4 regions of the Pseudoalteromonas fenneropenaei genome follow, and region 1 is predicted to be linked to each of the others. Evidence: predicted binding sites of a transcription regulator. Region 1 holds the regulator's gene; each other region holds the start of a gene.
What was found. Region 1 encodes MetJ, which represses methionine synthesis genes. Its sites were predicted from a motif close to TAGACGTCTAGACGTCTA; they were not measured.
Positions count from the first base shown of each region.

Region 1 (4,862 bases):
TTACGACAGGTGTTACTTGGCCCGGTTTTACCCGTTCAAAAGCTTGTTGTAAATCATTCAATAAATCTTTCACATCTTCAATACCTACAGAGATGCGAATAAGGGTATCACCCACTCCTGCCGCTACTCTGGCACTGGCTTCCATCCCAGCATGGGTCATGGTCGCAGGATGACAGATCAAACTTTCCACCCCACCTAAAGATTCAGCCAAAGAAAAATGCGTTAAAGAGGTTAAGAATGCCGCAGCATCATTTAATCCGCCCTGAATATCAAAGCTCACCATGCCGCCAAAGCCTCGTTGTTGCTGTTTTGCCAGCTCATGTTGAGGGTGTGATGGCAGTCCTGGGTAGTAAACTTTTTTCACAAATGGTGACGCTTCGAGATACTGTGCAATCGCCAAGGCATTTTCCTGATGCTGCTTCAAACGTACGTTGAGTGTGCGTAAACCCCGTAACGTCAAGTAGCTATCAAACGGGGCGCCAGTAATACCAATATTGTTTGCCCACCAAGCCAACTCTTCACCTAATTCTTTTGACTTGGCTATCACCGCACCACCGACAACATCGGAATGGCCATTGATATATTTGGTCGTGGAGTGCACCACAATATCCACACCAAACTGCAGCGGATTTTGTAAGCCTGGTGATAAGAAAGTATTATCTGCGGCAAGCAGAGCGCCGCATTCTTTAGCCAATGTCACCATAGCTTTGATATCGGTTAAACGCAAAATAGGGTTGCTTGGTGTTTCAATCCAAATCAGCTTAGGTTTAGCTGCAATCACAGCCGCATAATTTTCTGGCTTGGTTAAGTCGACCACTTGTAAACGCAATAATCCACGCTTAGCTAACGAAGTAAACAAGCGATAACTGCCACCGTAGCAGTCATGCGGGATCACTAAAGTATCATCGTGACTCAGCAATTGTGTTACTAGGTGTACCGCTGCCATACCGGTTGCAGTGATGATCCCTTTAGCGCCGCCTTCTAGCTGCGCAAGCGTATCGGCAAGGATGTCGCGGTTGGGGTTACCACTGCGACCATAATCATACTGACGTTTGACATTAAAGTCGGCAAACGAGTAAGTTGTTGACAAATAGAGTGGCGGGACGACTGCACCGTGATGCTTGTCGGCCTCGATACCATTGCGCACGGTGATCGTGGCTTTGTTACACTGACTCATAATTACACCTAGATTTATGGATGTTTAGACGTCTAAAAGGTTAGACGATCAAATACCGGAAGTCAAAACATTTATACGCCTAAATGGCTAAATAACTAGTATTTGACTATCTTTTTTAAACCGATAAAATTTCGCCACTTATAGAAAGCTGCATGCTAATACGACTGAGTTTTTGCATCTTTGCAATGCTGGCTTTTCGCCACTGGCAAAGATGTTTTCAGACACTTAGGCAAGCGTTCTGGCTGGCGAAGTATTTCGCACCACAAACGGCGCAATCCAGTGTAGTACAAAGCACGAATGTAGTCGTATTGGCATTACCCAACACTGAGGCAATAAATAGTTATGGCAACTTGGAACGGCGAATATGTTCACCCATACGCAGAACACGGTAAAAAATCAGAACAAGTAAAAAAGATCACCGTGTCTATCCCTTTAAATGTTTTAAAGGTACTCACCGACGAGCGCACTCGTCGTCAGGTCAATAACTTGCGTCATGCCACCAACAGTGAATTATTATGCGAGGCGTTCTTACACGCCTTTACAGGTCAGCCGTTGCCAAGTGATGAAGATTTACGTAAAGATAATCCAGAAAAAGTACCCGCTGAAGTGCGTCGCATTATGACCGCAATGGGGCTTGAACTGCCTGTTATCGAAGATGACGAATAAACGCCTTGCGCAATAAATAAAAAAGCCCCGATGGTCGGGGCTTTTTTGTGTGAATTGCATGATGGCTTAGTCTGCCATGTAATTATCCGGCATTGGGATGCGCGCTACACCTGAATCAATTGCCGCCTGCGCAACTGCTTTGGCAATACGAGGTAACAAACGCGGGTCCATTGGCTTGGGAATAATGTACTCTTTACCAAACTCTAAGTGATCCACCTCAGCCGCTTTTAATACCTCAGCAGGTACTGGCTCTTTCGCAATACTACGAATCGCTTCTACCGCTGCAATCTTCATTGCATCGTTAATTGCACTGGCACGCACATCCAGTGCACCACGGAAAATAAACGGGAAGCACAAAACGTTATTCACTTGGTTTGGATAATCAGAGCGGCCTGTCGCCATGATCAAATCATTGCGCGCACCATGTGCGACTTCGGGACTGATCTCTGGATCTGGATTTGAACAAGCAAACACCACAGGATTCGCAGCCATTAGTTTTAAGTCATCCGCGGTCATTAAATCTGGACCAGATACACCAACAAACACATCCGCTTCGGCAATAACATCTTGTAGTGTGCGCTTGTCGGTATTGTTGGCAAATAGCTCTTTATATTCGTTTAGATCATCCCGACGGGTATGGATAACACCTTTGCGGTCAAGCATGTAGATATGTTCGCGCTGAGCGCCACATTTAATCAACAGCTCCATACAAGCGATGGCGGCGGCACCCGCACCCAAGCAAACTATAATCGCGTCATGGATGTCTTTACCTTGGATTTCAAGCGCGTTCAACATCCCCGCTGCGGTCACAATCGCGGTGCCGTGTTGGTCATCGTGGAAGACTGGGATATCACATAACTCAATCAGGGCTTTTTCAATCTCAAAGCACTCAGGGGCTTTAATATCTTCTAAATTAATACCGCCGAAGGTATCTGCGATATTCGCGACAGTATTGATAAAATCCGCTGTCGTTTTATGCTTCACTTCTATATCAATTGCATCCAAACCTGCAAAACGTTTAAACAGCAAGGCTTTACCTTCCATAACGGGTTTAGAAGCAAGCGGCCCTAAATTGCCTAAGCCGAGGATCGCCGTACCGTTACTTATCACAGCAACCATATTGCCTTTAGCAGTGTATTTATATGCCGTAGCGGGATCAGCGGCAATTTCACGCACTGGCTCTGCCACACCTGGGCTATACGCCAGAGCAAGATCTTTAACGGTTTCAGCGGGTTTAGTCAGCTCAACGCTGATTTTTCCTGGAACGGGGTACGCGTGGTAGTCCAACGCTTTTTGACGAAAATCTGTCATGACGCGATTTAATCCTGCAAGAGTTTAATGTGAGAGTGAAAGTCGTACTGCAATTCAGATTAGACATTTAGCCAGCCTGAGTTTTCACCATACCCTTTTTACAAATATATTCAAGCATAATCAGGTCTATCCTGTTGATCTCATTTTGCCGCATTTTCCCAGAATATAACTGATTTTTTACTCCAGTTACTTACTAGTATGCCTGCTCAATGGATGCTAAACAGCGCTGAAATGAACGCATTTTAACGACAATTATCTGCATAGTTCTCAGCATTTAACGCAACTCATCGCAACTCAGATTTTATTTTAAAATAACCACACATTTGCCGAAATTATCTATTTTTCACCGAACTTATCAACGTTTAAGATAATCAACTTGCTGTTGAATAATCCAGTGTGATGCATAAACATGACAAATTTTCGCTTTTCCGACCAAACTGCGTGTTACAAGAATAACCATACTTTAGCTTTAACCTTAGCCGTTAAAGCTCGTTCACACCAAAACTAGAACAACTATAGTGAATATAACGCGAGAAAATAGAGCTTAAGCTCTAATAGAAAATTCCCTACTATCCGTTGCAATTTGGTCTGCATTATTCGCATTATGAAGGGAGAAAAGTAGGCCTTAAAAAAGTGTCGCGAAAGCCTGCAGGGGGCAGTGAGAAATACACAGACACAAAAAAAGCGCCCTTAGGCGCCTTTTTGTCGAGTTCAATGCTAACGCATTGAAGACGATTACTTCTTGCTTGAGAAAGCACCGAAGCGTTTGTTAAAGCGATCAACACGGCCGCCTGTATCAACAATCTTCTGTTGACCAGTGTAGAACGGGTGACATGCATTACAAACGTCTAAGTGGATGTCTTTACATAGCGTTGAACGTAGTTCGAATTTGTTACCACATGAACAAGTTGCAGTGCTTGCTTGGTACTGTGGGTGAATACCTGCTTTCATAGGAACCTCTAAGTTAAGGCCGTATCGCTCTCCAAACCCGAAGCTTGGCACCATACGTAGTTAAACAAAATAATTGGTCGCGTATTTTAATGTAAGAACTGTACAAACGACAAGCAAAAAATGATCTTTTCTCATGTGTTCTACGCCTTTTCCTTACGGACTGGGTTTTTAGCTTGAGCTTTAGTAAAGTATGCGGGTTATCAGTCAAAACTGAAGTGCTATGAATATTGCCGAAATTGCTCTAAAAGTCCCTTTATCTCGTACCTTTGATTATCAGTTACCCGATGAACTGGTGTCACAAGTAGGCATAGGTAAACGGGTGTTGGTCTCTTTCGGCAATCGTAACTTAGTCGGCGTCATTGTGGGATATAAAAATAGCTCGGATGTGCCAGGAGACAAACTCAAGGCCATCTCAGCTGTACTCGACGACACAGCTATCCTAAACACTCGCCATCTTCAGTTTTTACGCTTTTGTAGTCAGTATTACTGTCATCCTCTTGGTGAAACCTTATTTACTGCTTTGCCTGCACCGTTACGTGAAGGCCAGCCGATAGACAAACTTGCCGTTAAGATGCTGCGTTTGCTTGAGCCAAGCGCCAAACTGCGTGGCAAAAAACAACAAGAATTACTCGATTATCTGAAAAGTAGCGGCACAACCAGCATTAATCATGTCCGTGCGTTAGGCTTTACGACAGCACAAATTAACGCTCTACTAGAAAAAGCCATTGCTGCGGAGTTTAGCGCAGAAGCGGCAGAT
Region 1 covers NZ_JBHRSD010000031.1:43,276-48,137, forward strand. The annotation lists gene metB (cystathionine gamma-synthase) at 1-1,177, opposite strand, end outside; gene metJ (met regulon transcriptional regulator MetJ) at 1,520-1,843, shown strand; gene ACFOEE_RS16645 (malic enzyme-like NAD(P)-binding protein) at 1,910-3,154, opposite strand; gene rpmE (50S ribosomal protein L31) at 3,890-4,105, opposite strand; gene priA (primosomal protein N') at 4,326-4,862, shown strand, end outside.

Region 2 (4,862 bases), on a different contig from region 1:
AGCGAACCCACTCAAGTTCTTGAGCAATCGATTTTTGGCGTGCTTTTTCAGTCTTTTCTTCTTGCTTCAAACGCGCATCTTTTTGTTCAAGCCATGAAGAGTAGTTACCTTCCCACGGAATACCGTGGCCACGGTCAAGCTCTAGGATCCAACCTGCTACGTTATCTAAGAAGTAACGGTCGTGCGTGATCGCCACAACAGTGCCTTCATAGTCGTGTAGGAAGCGCTCTAACCATGCCACAGACTCAGCGTCCAAGTGGTTGGTTGGTTCGTCAAGCAGTAGCATATCTGGTTTTTCGAGCAATAACCGGCAGATAGCTACACGGCGGCGCTCACCACCCGAAAGGACCTTGATAGGCGTATCCCACTCAGGTAAGCGTAATGCATCTGCAGCGCGCTCAAGTACGTTATCAATGTTGTGACCATCGTGTGCTTGAATAATCGCTTCTAGTTGACCCTGCTCTTTGGCTAGTGCATCAAAATCAGCGTCTTCCATCGCGTATTCAGCGTAGACTTCGTCCAGACGGCGCAGTGCGTTTTTCACTTCGCTTACGGCTTCTTCAACGGTTTCACGAACCGTTTTGTTTTCGTCTAGTTTAGGCTCTTGTGGTAAGTAACCGATTTTTGTGTCTGGAAACGCGCGCGCTTCACCTTCGAACTCTTTATCCACACCTGCCATGATACGAAGCAAAGTTGACTTACCCGCACCATTAAGACCCAACACACCGATTTTCGCGCCTGGGAAAAATGAAAGAGAGATATCTTTTAAAATAGTACGCTTAGGAGGTACTACTTTACTTACACGATGCATCGTGTAAATAAACTTATCCGGTAATGGCATGTCCAAACCTTATAAAAATAGTCAATAAAATTGCTAATATTGTAGTGACATACAGAGTGGCATTCAATGTCACGCTGCATTTAAAACTGCTTTAGCTTAGTGTTGTTAGCTCAAAAAGTATAACAGTCAGTACGATTAGGTTGTTTACCCGTGACCTCGCGAATGCTTGGTGTATCACAATACCAAGAGATTAGGCATAAAAATAAGCACAACGCCGGTAAAAGCAAGTAATCCACCCGTTATCATACCTCGCGTTAATCGTTCGCCTTTGCAAAGGGTGATGCTCATCACAATCAGTGGAGACGTCGCAAACAACGTTTGCGCGATGGCCGGATCGGTAAACTTTACCGCCACAAATTGCAGCCAAACACCCAAAAAAGTACCAAAGAAAATAGCAATGAATAGCCATGCTTTATTGCTTACCCCCTGAAGTGAAAGTGCATTTAAAAGCGAGTGATGGCGCAAGAACGCTACCAGCATGCCAATCACAAAGGTTCCGCTAAATAAGCGAATAAGCGCTGCCCACCAAGTACTGTATTCGCCATAACTAACGGCATGTTTGGTGAGTACCATACCTAAGGCTTGACACAAAGCAGCAGTTAACGCAAAGCCAATACCGAACAGGTAATGTTTTGGCTGTATATCGAGTGGACCATTAGGGTAAAGCGTAATGATGACGCCTAAAGTGGTTAAGGTAATGGCCAAATAGCTTTGTGCAGAAAGACTTACTGAAAAGCATACTAAGTTGATCAGCACCACGAAAATGGGCGCCAAAGATTCCACCACTAACGTGCGTGCCGGTCCTAACATTTTGAGTGCCGCAAAATAAGCACTATCGCCAAGGGCAATACCCACAATACCGCTAAGTACCAGCCAAAGCCAAGCCTGAGGCATCGAGGGTATAGCGGTATCTTGCATGACAAGAATAATTCCCAGCATTAACAATGATGACAATACGCCTTTGCTGACATTTAATTCAAAAGCGCTAAGCTGATGTGAAAACTGTTTGTATAAATAAGTGGAAAAGGCCCAACTAAACGCAGCGACTAGCGCAACAACTTCGCCCAAAAGTGGCATAATTTTTCTTCTTTTAAGTAGCTTAATCTCAAACGTGGAGATTATATACGCAAGCAAAACATTAAAGTGAGTTTGGGTAGCAATAAAATCATTTGGACGTCCATACATCTAGAGGTTGAAAATTTCCTATTTCCCGTCATAATGTCGGGTAATATCACCTTGGGAGTAAGTTATGCCAATCACAGTCAAAGACGATTTACCTGCCATTGCCAAACTTCGCCACGAGAATGTCTTTGTGATGCCACAAAGCCGTGCGCTAACGCAGGAGATCCGTCCGATGCGACTGGCTATTTTGAATTTAATGCCCAATAAGGTCGAAACTGAAGTGCAGTTTATTCGCTTATTAGCCAACACGCCGTTACAAGTGCATGTGGATTTATTGCGTTTAGACACCCACCGTAGTTCAGAAAACTCCGAGCAACATTTAGACATGTTCTATCGTTATTTTTCTGACGTGAAAGAACAAAACTACGATGCCTTAATTGTTACCGGTGCGCCATTAGCCCATTTGGAATACGAAGAGGTGACCTACTGGCAAGAACTTTGTGCGTTCTTCGATTGGGCTGAGCATCACGTTACCTCAACGTTATTTTCATGTTGGGCGGCTTATGCGGCGATTTATCACCATTATGGTATTAAGCGCACTTTACGTAGCAATAAACTCAGTGGCGTGTTTCAGCACCGTTGTTTTTTCGATCATGGTGCACTAACCCGGGGCTTTGACGACAATTTCTATGTACCGCATTCGCGTTATGGTCATATCGAAAACGAACGTTTGGCGGCTTGTCGTCAGCTAATTACTTTGGCGGGGTCGGAAGAGGCGGGCGCTTACTTGATAAAAAATCACTCAGGCAGCCAAGTGTATATCACCGGCCACCCAGAATATGACGCAGATACTTTACTGAAAGAGTATCAACGTGATTTAGCCAAAGGGCCTGATGCGCCAAAACCTCTGCACTACTTCCCAAATGATGACGTCAGTGCAACGCCGTCAAAAGTGTGGCAAAGCCACGCGTTTTTATTATTCTCTAATTGGTTAAACTACTATGTTTACCAAACTACGCCATACGACATTAACTTAGTTAGCCAAGATGTAAGGACTAACAATTATGCAGAATAAACTCACCGCCTTAACCGCCGCCTTGCAACAGCGCATTTTGATTTTAGATGGCGCGATGGGCACGATGATCCAAAAACATAAGTTTGAAGAAGTAGACTATCGTGGTGAGCGCTTTAAAGATTGGCATGTGTTAGTCAAAGGCAACAATGATTTATTGAGTTTGACACAGCCTGAGGTGATCCGCGACATTCATCGCCAATACTTGGCGGCGGGCGCGGATATTATCGAAACCAACACCTTTAACTCCACCACCATTTCGATGGAAGACTACGACATGGCAGCGCTGAGCCGTGAAATTAACCTAGAGTCAGCGAAATTGGCGCGTGCGGTATGTGATGAATTTACGGCGCAAGATCCAAGTAAACCGCGCTATGTGGCTGGGGTGCTTGGGCCAACGTCAAAAACCTGTTCTATTTCACCGGATGTCAACGACCCAGGTTATCGCAATATTACCTTTGATCAGCTGGTTGAAGCGTATATCGAATCGACCTTAGCCTTAATGGAAGGCGGCGCCGATTTGATTTTGATTGAAACCATTTTTGATACGCTCAATGCCAAAGCGGCCGCCTTTGCGGTGGAAGAAGCGTTTGAGCGTGCAGGGCAAAGCTTGCCGGTGATGATCTCTGGCACCATTACCGATGCGTCAGGGCGGACCTTATCCGGTCAAACCACTGAGGCGTTTTACAACTCTATCCGCCACATTAAACCGATTTCTATTGGTTTAAACTGTGCACTTGGCCCAGATTTACTGCGCCCTTATGTTGAAGAGTTATCACGGGTGTGTGAAACCTTCACTTCGGTACACCCCAACGCGGGTTTGCCCAATGAGTTTGGTGAGTACGATTTAGAAGCCGATGACATGGCAAAAGAAATAGTTGATTGGGGCAAAGAAGGCTTTATCAATATCGTCGGTGGCTGTTGTGGTACCACCCCAGAACATATTAAAGCCTTTAGCAAATTGCTCGCCAATGTGGCGCCACGTCGATTGCCTGAAATTGAGCGTCGTATGCGTCTTGCGGGTCTTGAAGCCTGTAACTTGAATTAGGAAATAGCAGTATGAGTCAAGCGACAGCTGTGTTCACCAACGTCGGTGAACGTACCAACGTAACCGGTTCGGCGCGCTTTAAGCGTTTGATCATGGAAGGGGATTACGAAACCGCGCTAGAAATTGCCCGCGAGCAGGTCGAAAGTGGCGCCCAAGTCATCGACATCAACATGGACGAGGCAATGCTCGACTCCAAAGCGGCCATGGTGAAGTTTCTTAACCTTATCGCTTCTGAACCTGAGATCTCACGTGTGCCTATTATGGTCGACTCGTCAAAATGGGAAGTCATTGAAGCGGGTTTAAAGTGCATTCAAGGTAAGGCAATCGTTAACTCCATCTCGTTAAAAGAAGGGATTGAGCCCTTTGTTCACCAAGCAAAAATCATTAAACGCTTTGGTGCAGCTGTGGTGGTGATGGCGTTTGACGAAAAAGGCCAAGCAGAAACAGCCGATCGTAAATTTGAGATTTGCCAGCGTTCGTACCGTATTTTGGTGGATGAGCTAGGCTTTCCACCAGAAGACATTATCTTTGATCCGAATATTTTTGCGGTCGCAACGGGTATCGAAGAACACGACAACTACGCCGTTGAGTTTATTGAAGGTACACGTCGCATCAAGCAAAACCTGCCGTACTGTAAAATTTCGGGCGGGGTGTCGAATGTGTCATTCTCGTTTCGTGGTAATAACCCTGTGCGTGAAGCCATTCACTCGGTATTTTTATACCATGCCATTCAAGCGGGCATGGATATGGGCATTGTGAACGCTGGGCAACTTGCGGTA
Region 2 covers NZ_JBHRSD010000010.1:253,748-258,609, reverse strand. The annotation lists gene ettA (energy-dependent translational throttle protein EttA) at 1-841, opposite strand, end outside; gene ACFOEE_RS05255 (DMT family transporter) at 1,016-1,918, opposite strand; gene ACFOEE_RS05250 (homoserine O-succinyltransferase) at 2,091-3,038, shown strand; gene ACFOEE_RS05245 (homocysteine S-methyltransferase family protein) at 3,028-4,083, shown strand; gene metH (methionine synthase) at 4,095-4,862, shown strand, end outside.
Region 2: ACFOEE_RS05250 (homoserine O-succinyltransferase) is a predicted target of MetJ. The motif match lies at 2,012-2,029, and genes of this name have one in related genera.

Region 3 (4,862 bases), on a different contig from region 1:
AAAGGCTGTCAATATGGTCAAGGCTATCTGGTGTCAAAACCGCTCGCCAAAGACGACGCTTATCGCTTTTATCACGATTATCAGCATGAAGATCTGATGGTATAGCAAGTGCTCTGGAACGCACCAGAGCACCTTACAAAGACCTTACGCGGCATTTCTCATTTCACGCATTAAAACCCTTTGATTTGAAAAAACCATACTTCAACGGTCAACACGCCCTAGTTCCTCGCGCAATTCTTTAGTTGCAATGACCATATTGCGCAGTGCTTCGCGCGTTTCCGGCCATGCGCGAGTTTTCAGACCACAATCTGGGTTTACCCATAGCCGCTCTACTGGCACTTTTTCCGCGGCTTTGTGGATCAAAGCTTTGATCCAAGCCACATCCGGCACATTTGGCGTATGGATATCATACACGCCTGGGCCAATATCATTTGGGTAGGCAAAGTCTTCAAAGGCATTGAGTAAATCCATATTGGAGCGCGAAGTTTCTATGGTGATCACGTCGGCATCCATGTCCGCAATGGCGGCGATAATATCGTTAAACTCCGAATAACACATATGGGTGTGAATTTGGGTTTCATCTTTAACACCACTGGCCGACACCCGAAACGCATAGGCAGCCCACTCCAAATAGCTTTGCCACTGAGAAGCCTTGAGCGGCATACCTTCACGAAATGCCGGCTCATCGATTTGAATAATCTCAATACCCGCCTCTTGCAATTCAACCACTTCGTCGCGCAGGGCTAAGGCAATTTGTTTGGCTATGGTTGGCTTATCCAAATCGTCACGGATAAACGACCAAAACAGTATAGTTACAGGGCCGGTCAGCATGCCTTTCATTTTTTTATTGGTTAATGACTGCGCATAACGGCTCCAAGCGACGGTCATCGCCTGCTCACGTGACACATCGCCCCAAATAATCGGTGGTTTTACACAGCGCGAACCATAACTCTGTACCCAACCAAATTGGCTAAAGGCAAAGCCGTTTAACAGCTCACCAAAGTATTCCACCATATCGTTACGCTCAGCCTCACCATGGACTAGCACGTCTAAATCGAGCGCTTCTTGTTCTTCTACCGCGTAGCGGATCTCCGCTTCCATCTGTGCTTGGTAATCCGCCGCGGTTATTTTCCCGACTTTAAAATCGCGCCGCGCTTGACGAATTGCCTTTGTTTGCGGAAATGAACCTATGGTTGTGGTGGGTAAAAGCGGCAAATTGAGTGCTGCGGCTTGCTTGGCGATACGCAGCGCAAAAGGACTCTGTCGCTGACCGTCAGCAGCGGTCAGTGCTGCAACACGCGCTTGCACACTCAAATTATTGACGCGCTTAGAAGTTTGCCGTGCCTGTACAGGCGAAGAATAGGCTCGTAATGGCGCAACGTCACCACCTTCGAGCGCAGCTTTTAATAAGCTCAGTTCGGCCCCCTTTTGCACTGCAAATGCCAGCCAAGATTTCAGTTCTTCATCTAGCTGAGTTTCTTGGCTGAGATCAACTGGGCAATGTAATAATGAACAAGATGGCGCCAGCCAAAGTAAATCGCCCCGCACTGCGGCAATTGGCTGAAGCGCAGTAAATAGTTTACTTAAATCTGCCCGCCAGATGTTGCGACCATTCACCACACCTAAAGACAACACTTGTTCACTTGATATCAGCTCTGAGAGCACCGTAAAGTCATATTCAGCGGCAACACAATCAAAATGTACACCTTGCACAGGGTAAGCAGCGATATCATGCAAATGCGCATGTACGCCATCAAAGTAACTGGCTAACAGCAACTTAACGCCCTGTGCTGTCAGTTGCGCAAAGCTTGTTTTTAACGCTGTGCGATACGCACTATCTAATTCTAGCGCTAAAATCGGCTCGTCAATTTGCACCCACTCCACACCTTGCGCTGCTAATTTCGCTAAGACTTGCTGATACACTGGCAAGATACGTTCAAGTAAGGTGAGCTTATCAAACTCTCCACCAACACACTTCGCCAAATACAGATAAGTGACTGGGCCAAGTAACACAGGTTTTACTTGATACCCCAACGCTTGCGCTTCCTCAACTTGGCTAAATAGTTCTTGCCAACCTAAACTGAAAGTTTGCTCAGCGGTGAGTTCAGGAACAATATAGTGATAGTTGGTGTTAAACCATTTGGTCATTTCGCTGGCAGCACAAGTACAGCCCGTTGGTGCGCGACCACGGCCAATGCGGAATAAAGTATCTAAGTTGACTTCACCGGCTTGGTCTTGATGACGGGTTGGCACGGCATTTAATAATAAAGAGGTATTCAGCACATGGTCGTACCAAGCAAAATCTCCAATTGGTAATAATTCAACTCCTGCTTGTGCTTGTAGTGCCCAATTTTCTGCACGGATAGCTTTGCCACGCGCTTGCAACTCTTGCTTATCAATCTCACCAGCCCAATAGGCCTCGATAGCGAATTTTAACTCCCGACGTTTACCTATACGTGGAAAGCCTAAGTTATGTACTGTTGCCATTAAATTACTCCTTTTAGATGTTTAGACGTCCAAAACCTTAACTTTTTCACCGCTTCACTACAATTGATGCTTTCTCAGAAGCAACTTGAACAAATTTACATTGAAAAAAAGCAAAATATTTTAAAATAAATAATGACAACGCTGTCATGTTTGGTGTTATAGTGGTTTTGTGAAAACAGCGTAAAAATTCACATTTAATTTGGACGTCTAGACATTGAAATGGCGATTTGTACCGCGTAAACTGTGTTCAACCTGAGTTTGACTCACTATTTTTATGAGATTTACTAAAGATGATTGACATTAAGCACCTCAAAACTATCTCCGTGTTAAAAGAAACTGGTTCTTTGGTCAATACCGCTCGAGAATTGTACTTAACGCAATCAGCTTTATCTCATCAAATCAAAGATTTAGAGAACAAACTCGATTGCCAGTTGTTCGAGCGTAAAACCCAACCAGTGCGCTTTACGCCACAAGGTATGCTGTTATTGGAACTGGCGAATGAAATATTGCCAAAAATTGAAGCAACTAAGTGCCGTTTGAAAGAAAGTCTCAATCAACCTATTTCGCAGCTGCGTTTAAGTGTTGAGTGTCACGCGTGTTTCCACTGGTTATTGCCGACCATCAAAGAGTTCAACAACTTCTGGCCAGACATTAAAATCGACTATGAACGCGGTTTTAGTTATGACGCTATTCCTGAACTATTAAACGATGAACTTGACTTGGTGCTGACCTCAGATATTCGTGAGCCAGATTTGCTAGAATATGCGCATATCTTCGACTTTAAACTTAAGCTTATCGTTGCACCGGATCATGAACTGGCAAAAAAGGCCTACGTCACGGCATTAGACCTTAAAGATGAAACCATTATCTCCTACCCTATTCCGCGTGAACGGCAGGATATTTTTAAACATTTTATTCAAAATGCCCGCTTTGACGGCACCTTAAAAACGGTTGAGCAAGGCTTATTAATATTCCAATTAGTGAGTGCGGGTATGGGAGTTGCGGCTTTACCGGATTGGCTCGTGACGCCATATGAAAGCCAAGGTTTAATTAAATCAATTCCACTCGGTGCGCTAGGTTTAAACCGTCCGATGTATTTAGCAATGAAAAAGAATATGCGCGACAACCCAGTTTATCGCCACTTCCTAACCACTTGTAAGCAAACTAATAGCCGCTAAGTGAGATTCAGGTTAGACTCAACATCGCCTTAGTATGCGCCAGTTAACGCTTCTTATGTTAACTGGCCAACGATACCCACATTACTTGTAGCAGCAGGCAAACACCAGTAAGGCGGGTATATACACTAAAAAGGAAGTGAGTTGTTACCATGTTCGAAATGAAAAAAATCATCGGCAGTTTGCTGATGCCTTTGCCAGTATTGCTTGTTACACTTTTTATCGCTTTACTGTTTTGTGTAAAGCAAAAGAAATTGCCATGGAGTGTTAGTTTTATTTCTGTACTGTGCTTGTGGCTTATCAGTACACCTTGGATGGCAAGTATCCTCGTCGCGCCATTAGAAGCACAATTTCCCGCCTTTAACGCCAGCAAACATCCAGTGGTGCAAAAAATCGTGGTGCTCGGTTGTGACGTGCGGCCGAATCCCGCTTTGCCCGCCAATAGCCAACTTGGCAACTGTGCCATCACCCGTTTAGTTGAAGGGGTGCGATTAGCAAACCTGTATCCAAATGCTGAGCTATTTGTCTCAGGTGCTGGAATAGGTAAAGCGACCAACAGCGCGTTAATGACCCAAACCGCGATGAGTCTTGGTATTGCTCGTAGCCGTATCAAGCAAAACCCCATGGCTTTGGATACCGCTGATGAAGCACGCTTTTTGGCACCACATTTAGTCGACTTTAAAGTTGCACTGGTGACCAGCGGGTCGCATATGCACCGTGCAAAATCACTTTTTAACGCACAAGGGATAGAGGTAATTCCAGCGCCCACCGACTTTGCTAATTTTGAAAGTTGGCATAGCAGCCGAATGTGGATAGCCAATGCGGACGCACTTAGAATAGTCACAGCGCATGTCCATGAGTGGGTTGGCCTAACTTGGTTAAGCTTGGTCAGGCTGATAGACCCTGAAGCGATGTAAGCGGAAAATCAGCCATAATGCCGATTATATCAGCGAAAATCTTTGCTATTCTTACCATATTGCGCAAAAAATTGAAAAATGGCGTAAAACTCGGTATAACTGAGGTTTATTCTTAATCCCGCGAATTCGCGTACAGAAGACTAGGAACTAGCAATGAGTAAACTAGATAAAACTGAAGTATTGAGCGCTTTTGAGGCGGCTTATGAAGCTAAACATGGTAAAAAGCCAGAGATTGAAGTGAAATCTGGCTGGTATAGCATCGATGGCGGCAAGAACGTTCGTT
Region 3 covers NZ_JBHRSD010000011.1:209,575-214,436, forward strand. The annotation lists gene ACFOEE_RS06735 (bifunctional diguanylate cyclase/phosphodiesterase) at 1-105, shown strand, start outside; gene metE (5-methyltetrahydropteroyltriglutamate--homocysteine S-methyltransferase) at 202-2,487, opposite strand; gene ACFOEE_RS06745 (LysR substrate-binding domain-containing protein) at 2,778-3,665, shown strand; gene ACFOEE_RS06750 (YdcF family protein) at 3,815-4,579, shown strand; gene ACFOEE_RS06755 (hypothetical protein) at 4,733-4,862, shown strand, end outside.
Region 3: metE (5-methyltetrahydropteroyltriglutamate--homocysteine S-methyltransferase) is a predicted target of MetJ. The motif match lies at 2,502-2,519, and genes of this name have one in related genera.

Region 4 (4,862 bases), on a different contig from region 1:
AAACATCAAAATTAGTGCTGCCTGAAAGTGGTAATGAGCTAAAAATCACTAGCGCCGAAAAAACCATGCTGATCGTTGAGCGTGAGGGTGAAAACTCGCAGCAAGCAAGTTTAATCGACAGCCTTATCAGCAATTACGTAGCGTTTTCTGGCACGACCTTTCCACATGTCATTATTCCTTTAATGGCTGAGCAAAGCGTGATGATAAACCCAGCTCGACCAATGGTGATTTATGAATCTATGAGCATAGTGTTAGACACTTTAGCGCTAGATGCAGTGACTTTGGTGGCCGGTAAGCATGAATTTAGTTTTGATGGTAAACGCGGCAAAATCGTATTGCGTTTTGACTTGAAAAATGGCGAACAAATAGTGGGCCACGGCGAAAAGCACATGCTGGTATCTGGCATTAAAGCCTATTGCGAACAAGAAGTGGCTGCGTTAATTGATTATTACAACAATCGTAAAGCCACTTTGAAATAACTTTTGTTATAATCACGGCTCATTGAATCAAGTGAGCCGTTTATGTCTTTCCAATCTCTGCAACTCGCCCCTGCGCTGTTAACATCATTACAGGCCTTAGGCTTTGATAACCCAACGCCCATTCAGGCCGATGCCATTCCTGCAGTACTGAGTGGTCAAGACTTATTAGCCAGCGCCGAAACCGGCAGTGGTAAAACGGCCGCGTTTTTGTTACCGATTTTACATCGCCTACTTAGCCGTGAAACTCATGGCGTACCAAGGGCTTTAGTATTAGCGCCAACCCGAGAATTAGCGCAGCAAATCGTCAAGCATGGTGAAGCACTGGCGGAACATAGCCCGCTTAAATTTGTGTTGTTGCAAGGTGGTGCCAATATTGGCCCGCAATGCGAACGCTTAGCCAGTGGCGTGGATGTTGTAGTGGCAACCCCCGGACGGTTGTTAGATCATCTTATCAAAGGCTCATTAAGCTTGTCGGCGATTGAAACTGTGGTGTTTGATGAAGCAGACCGCTTGCTGGACATGGGCTTTAAAGATGAGATCCAACGTATTCGCCGCCGCTTGCCAGCAAAACGCCAGTCGTTATTGTTTTCAGCGACTATCGACAGCGCCATTGAAGAGCTAGCGAATGTACTGCTTGAGCAGCCAGTGCGAATTAATGTGGCTGGTACGAATCGCGCTGCAACGCCTATCACGCAACAGTTTTTCGCAGTTGATGAAGAGAAAAAACAAAAACTGGCAGCGTATTTAATTGGTAAAAACAATTGGCGCCAAGTGCTGGTCTTTGCTCGCACCAAACAGTTAGTCGATGAATACGTTAATGAATTTATTCTTGATGGTTTGCCAGCCAGCGCGCTGCATGGTGATAAAACCCAAGGCCATCGCAACAAAGCGTTGGAGCAGTTTAAAGAAGGTAAAATTCGCGTGCTCGTGGCTACCGATGTTGCTGCGCGGGGGATTGATATTCCTGAATTGGAAGTGGTCTTTAACCTAGAGCTTCCTTATGTGGCAGAAGATTATATTCATCGTATTGGTCGTACAGGACGTGCTGGTAAAGCAGGTCTCGCATTGTCGTTTGTCAGTGTTGATGAAGAGTGGATGTTACAAGAGTTAGAAGTGCTGCTAGATGAGCGCCTTACGCCACAATGGGTGCCGGGTTTTGAGCCGGACCTTAATCGCGAGCCAAAAAATATCAAACGCAACTCCAACAGCGCCCGTAAATCACGGGATAAAAAGCGTATTTTAGGGCAAAGAGCGCCCAAACGTAGATAGCTAACCGATAACTAAAAGTGTTTATAATTTAAATGCATAAGGCGAGCGAGTGCTCGCCTTAATGCTTTAGCGTGGACAGCTCTGATTAGGCTGACAGCGATGCAATTTGCTTTTCAGCTAGGCTTAGTTCCATGGTCGCTTTTAATATGCGGTAAAGGTTCATTGAGGCGTCAATCTCTTCTTTACGGTTGGTTAAGCTTTCAATGTTTAAACCCAGTGGTACGTCTAAATGCGCGCAACTCTTAAGAATTAAATCTAACGCTTCACGACAAATACGAATAGACTCATTAAGCGGCTCTTTGGCGTCTAAAATACGCCATTTAGTCGCTTCTGGTACTGAAATGCCAAGCCACTCCATAAAAGTCAGGGTTTTTTCACCGCCACATGGGGTAAAGGTCAGTATGATGCGTTTAGGTGTTAAGCCTTGTTGGCGACACGTGCGCGCGTAACTGGTGATAAGGTCGATAGTCGCTTGGGCATTGTAAACCGCTTGAGAAATAAAGAACTCGCAGCCTTGCTTGGTTTTTTCAATCAAACGTTCATGTTCATTGCGTTTGTTGGCATGGCGCTCTGCAATCGTGACACCGCCTAAAAAGAACGATTCATTATGAGTTTGTAAAGTCTGATACGCATCCGACAACGGCAGTTTAATCTCACCTTGCGAAGAAGGGCTACCCACTAATACCAAGTTTTTCAGCTTATAGTCGCGTTTGGTTTCATCTAACCATTGGCTAAATTCCGCTTTACTGCGCTGCGCAACACTTTTATAGGTGATCACGTCTAAATGTGATAAGTCTTTCAAAAGGCGGCTATATTCACGCGGATCAACAGTTTGTTTAAATGGAAATGGACGAGGCAGTTCAGTTCGGCTGCTTTCATCTTGAATGTCGTAGATAACCACACCGTCATATTCAATTTCATGCAAACGGCCAAGCAGTTTTTCAGCAATCACTTTTAGTTGTGCTTCATCAGTACCCAGCTTAGGTGGTGTGGTACCAATCAGATAAACCCCCTGATTCGGGTCTAAGATTTTCTCTTCAAGTGATAACGCCATGATCCTCATTCCCAGCAAACTTGTCTCGTTGATAGTGGCTAATATAGCAGCCATTTAGACGTCTAGATAGATTTTTTTAGTGAAAGATCTTCAACAATTATGAATTTCCTTCAAGTTCATATGGGTAGCGGCAAAATAAATTGCGTCGCGATAAAGTGGGTTAAGTCAGCTAAGCGTCATATTTGTTTACATTTATCTTGACGGATTTTGCCGCAAAAATGCTGCAATAAGGCATAATTGAACAGTTTAATAGCTTAGCCACTGGTTTATAGCCCTGATATTGCAGGGTGACAGGCGGTTTGCTAAGTCAGTTTCTTGATAAGAATAACCGTAGGGATTTTATGAAATTTAAACTTCTTGCCAGCAGCTTGGCGGTTACTTTGGCACTGACGGGCTGTGTCAGTAGCGACAATGCAAAAAACACCAACGGGCAAAACACCGCAACTAACAAAGTATTTTCCGAAAATTATGTGCTAGAGGAACTACCAAACGGCTTACGCGTTATGGTGGTGAAAACCAATTATCCTGATGTTGTCTCGCTACAAATTCCAGTGTCGGTTGGTTCGCGTAATGAAGTCGAAGCAGGTAAAACCGGTTTTGCGCATTTCTTTGAACATATGATGTTTAAAGGCTCTGAAAAATTCCCGCAAGATGTGTACGCCGATATCCTAAAAAATTCTGGGGTTGATAATCGCGCTTATACCACTAACGATTACACCAACTACCACCTTAACTTCTCTAAAGAACACTTAGATAAAGTGTTGGAAATTCAAGCGGATATTTTCCAAGGTTTAAGTTACAGCGAAGAGCAGTTCCGCACTGAAGCGCTGACAGTAAAAGGTGAGTATCTAAAAAACAACGCCAGTCCAGTGCGTAAGTTGCTCAACGCTGTGCGTAAAGAAGCCTTTGATAAACACACCTATAAACACACTACCATGGGCTTTTTTGAAGATATTGAAGCTATGCCAGAGCAAATGGCCTATGGCAAAAGCTTCTTTGAACGTTTTTATAAGCCAGAATATGTGTCGTTAGTGATAGTCGGTGATGTTGACCCTAAAGCCACTCTTGAAATGGTGAAAAAACATTGGGGCGGCTGGCAGCGTGGCAATTATGTCGCGGATATTCCGGTTGAGCCACAGCAAACTGCCCCGCGTTATGTACATGAGCAATATGACGGCTTACCAGGTCACTGGGTTTTGGTGTCTTACAAAGGCACAGCATGGGAGCCAACTAAAAAGGATCGTGCAGCGCTGGATTTGATCTCACAACTTTATTTCTCTGAAAACTCTGAGCTTTATCAAGAGCTGGTGGTAGAGAAGCAAATCGCCAGTCAGATGTTTACTTACAATCCAGAAACCAAAGATCCAGGTCTGCTGCATGTGTTTGTAAAAGTGGACAAAGAATCTGATTTAGCGGTCGTGCGTGATGCGATTAATCGTACCTATGCTAAAGCGCGTACTGAGCTTATTGCTGAAGATAAGTTAGCCGCGCTGAAATCAAACCTCAAGTACCGCTTTGTTAATGGCTTGGATTCTTCAGAAGCGATAGCAGACACCCTTGCCAGCTATATGCATTTTAAACGCGACCCTGAGGTGATCAATCAGCTATATGCGTCAGCGGATGCGGTGACGGCAGAAGATATTCGTCGTATTGCCAACCAGTATTTTGTTGATAACAGCCGCACTACAGTGACTATGTCTGCATTAGACAAAATTGCAGGTTTTGAGCATGAAGTGAGTTTGTCTGATGCGGTAGCACAGGCCAGTGCAACACCAGAGCGTCACTTTAAAGTGCTTGATAAAACCAACTCGTCGCCATTAGTGGATGTGAACTTCCTGTTTTATACCGGTGCGGCGGCTGATCCTGCTGGGAAAAAAGGCGTCGCTGCGTTAACTGCGGCTATGATTGCGGGCGGTGGTAGTCAAACTAAGTCTTACAAAGAAATTCAAAAAGCCATGTATCCGTTGGCGGGCAGTTTTAGCTCACAAATTGACAAAGAAATGGTGTCGTTACGTGGCCGTGTGCATAAAGATAACGCAGCAACTTGGTATGCACTGGTG
Region 4 covers NZ_JBHRSD010000010.1:288,336-293,197, reverse strand. The annotation lists gene ACFOEE_RS05400 (DUF3581 family protein) at 1-479, shown strand, start outside; gene ACFOEE_RS05395 (DEAD/DEAH box helicase) at 522-1,748, shown strand; gene ACFOEE_RS05390 (methylenetetrahydrofolate reductase) at 1,834-2,802, opposite strand; gene ACFOEE_RS05385 (M16 family metallopeptidase) at 3,144-4,862, shown strand, end outside.
Region 4: ACFOEE_RS05390 (methylenetetrahydrofolate reductase) is a predicted target of MetJ. The motif match lies at 2,850-2,867, and genes of this name have one in related genera.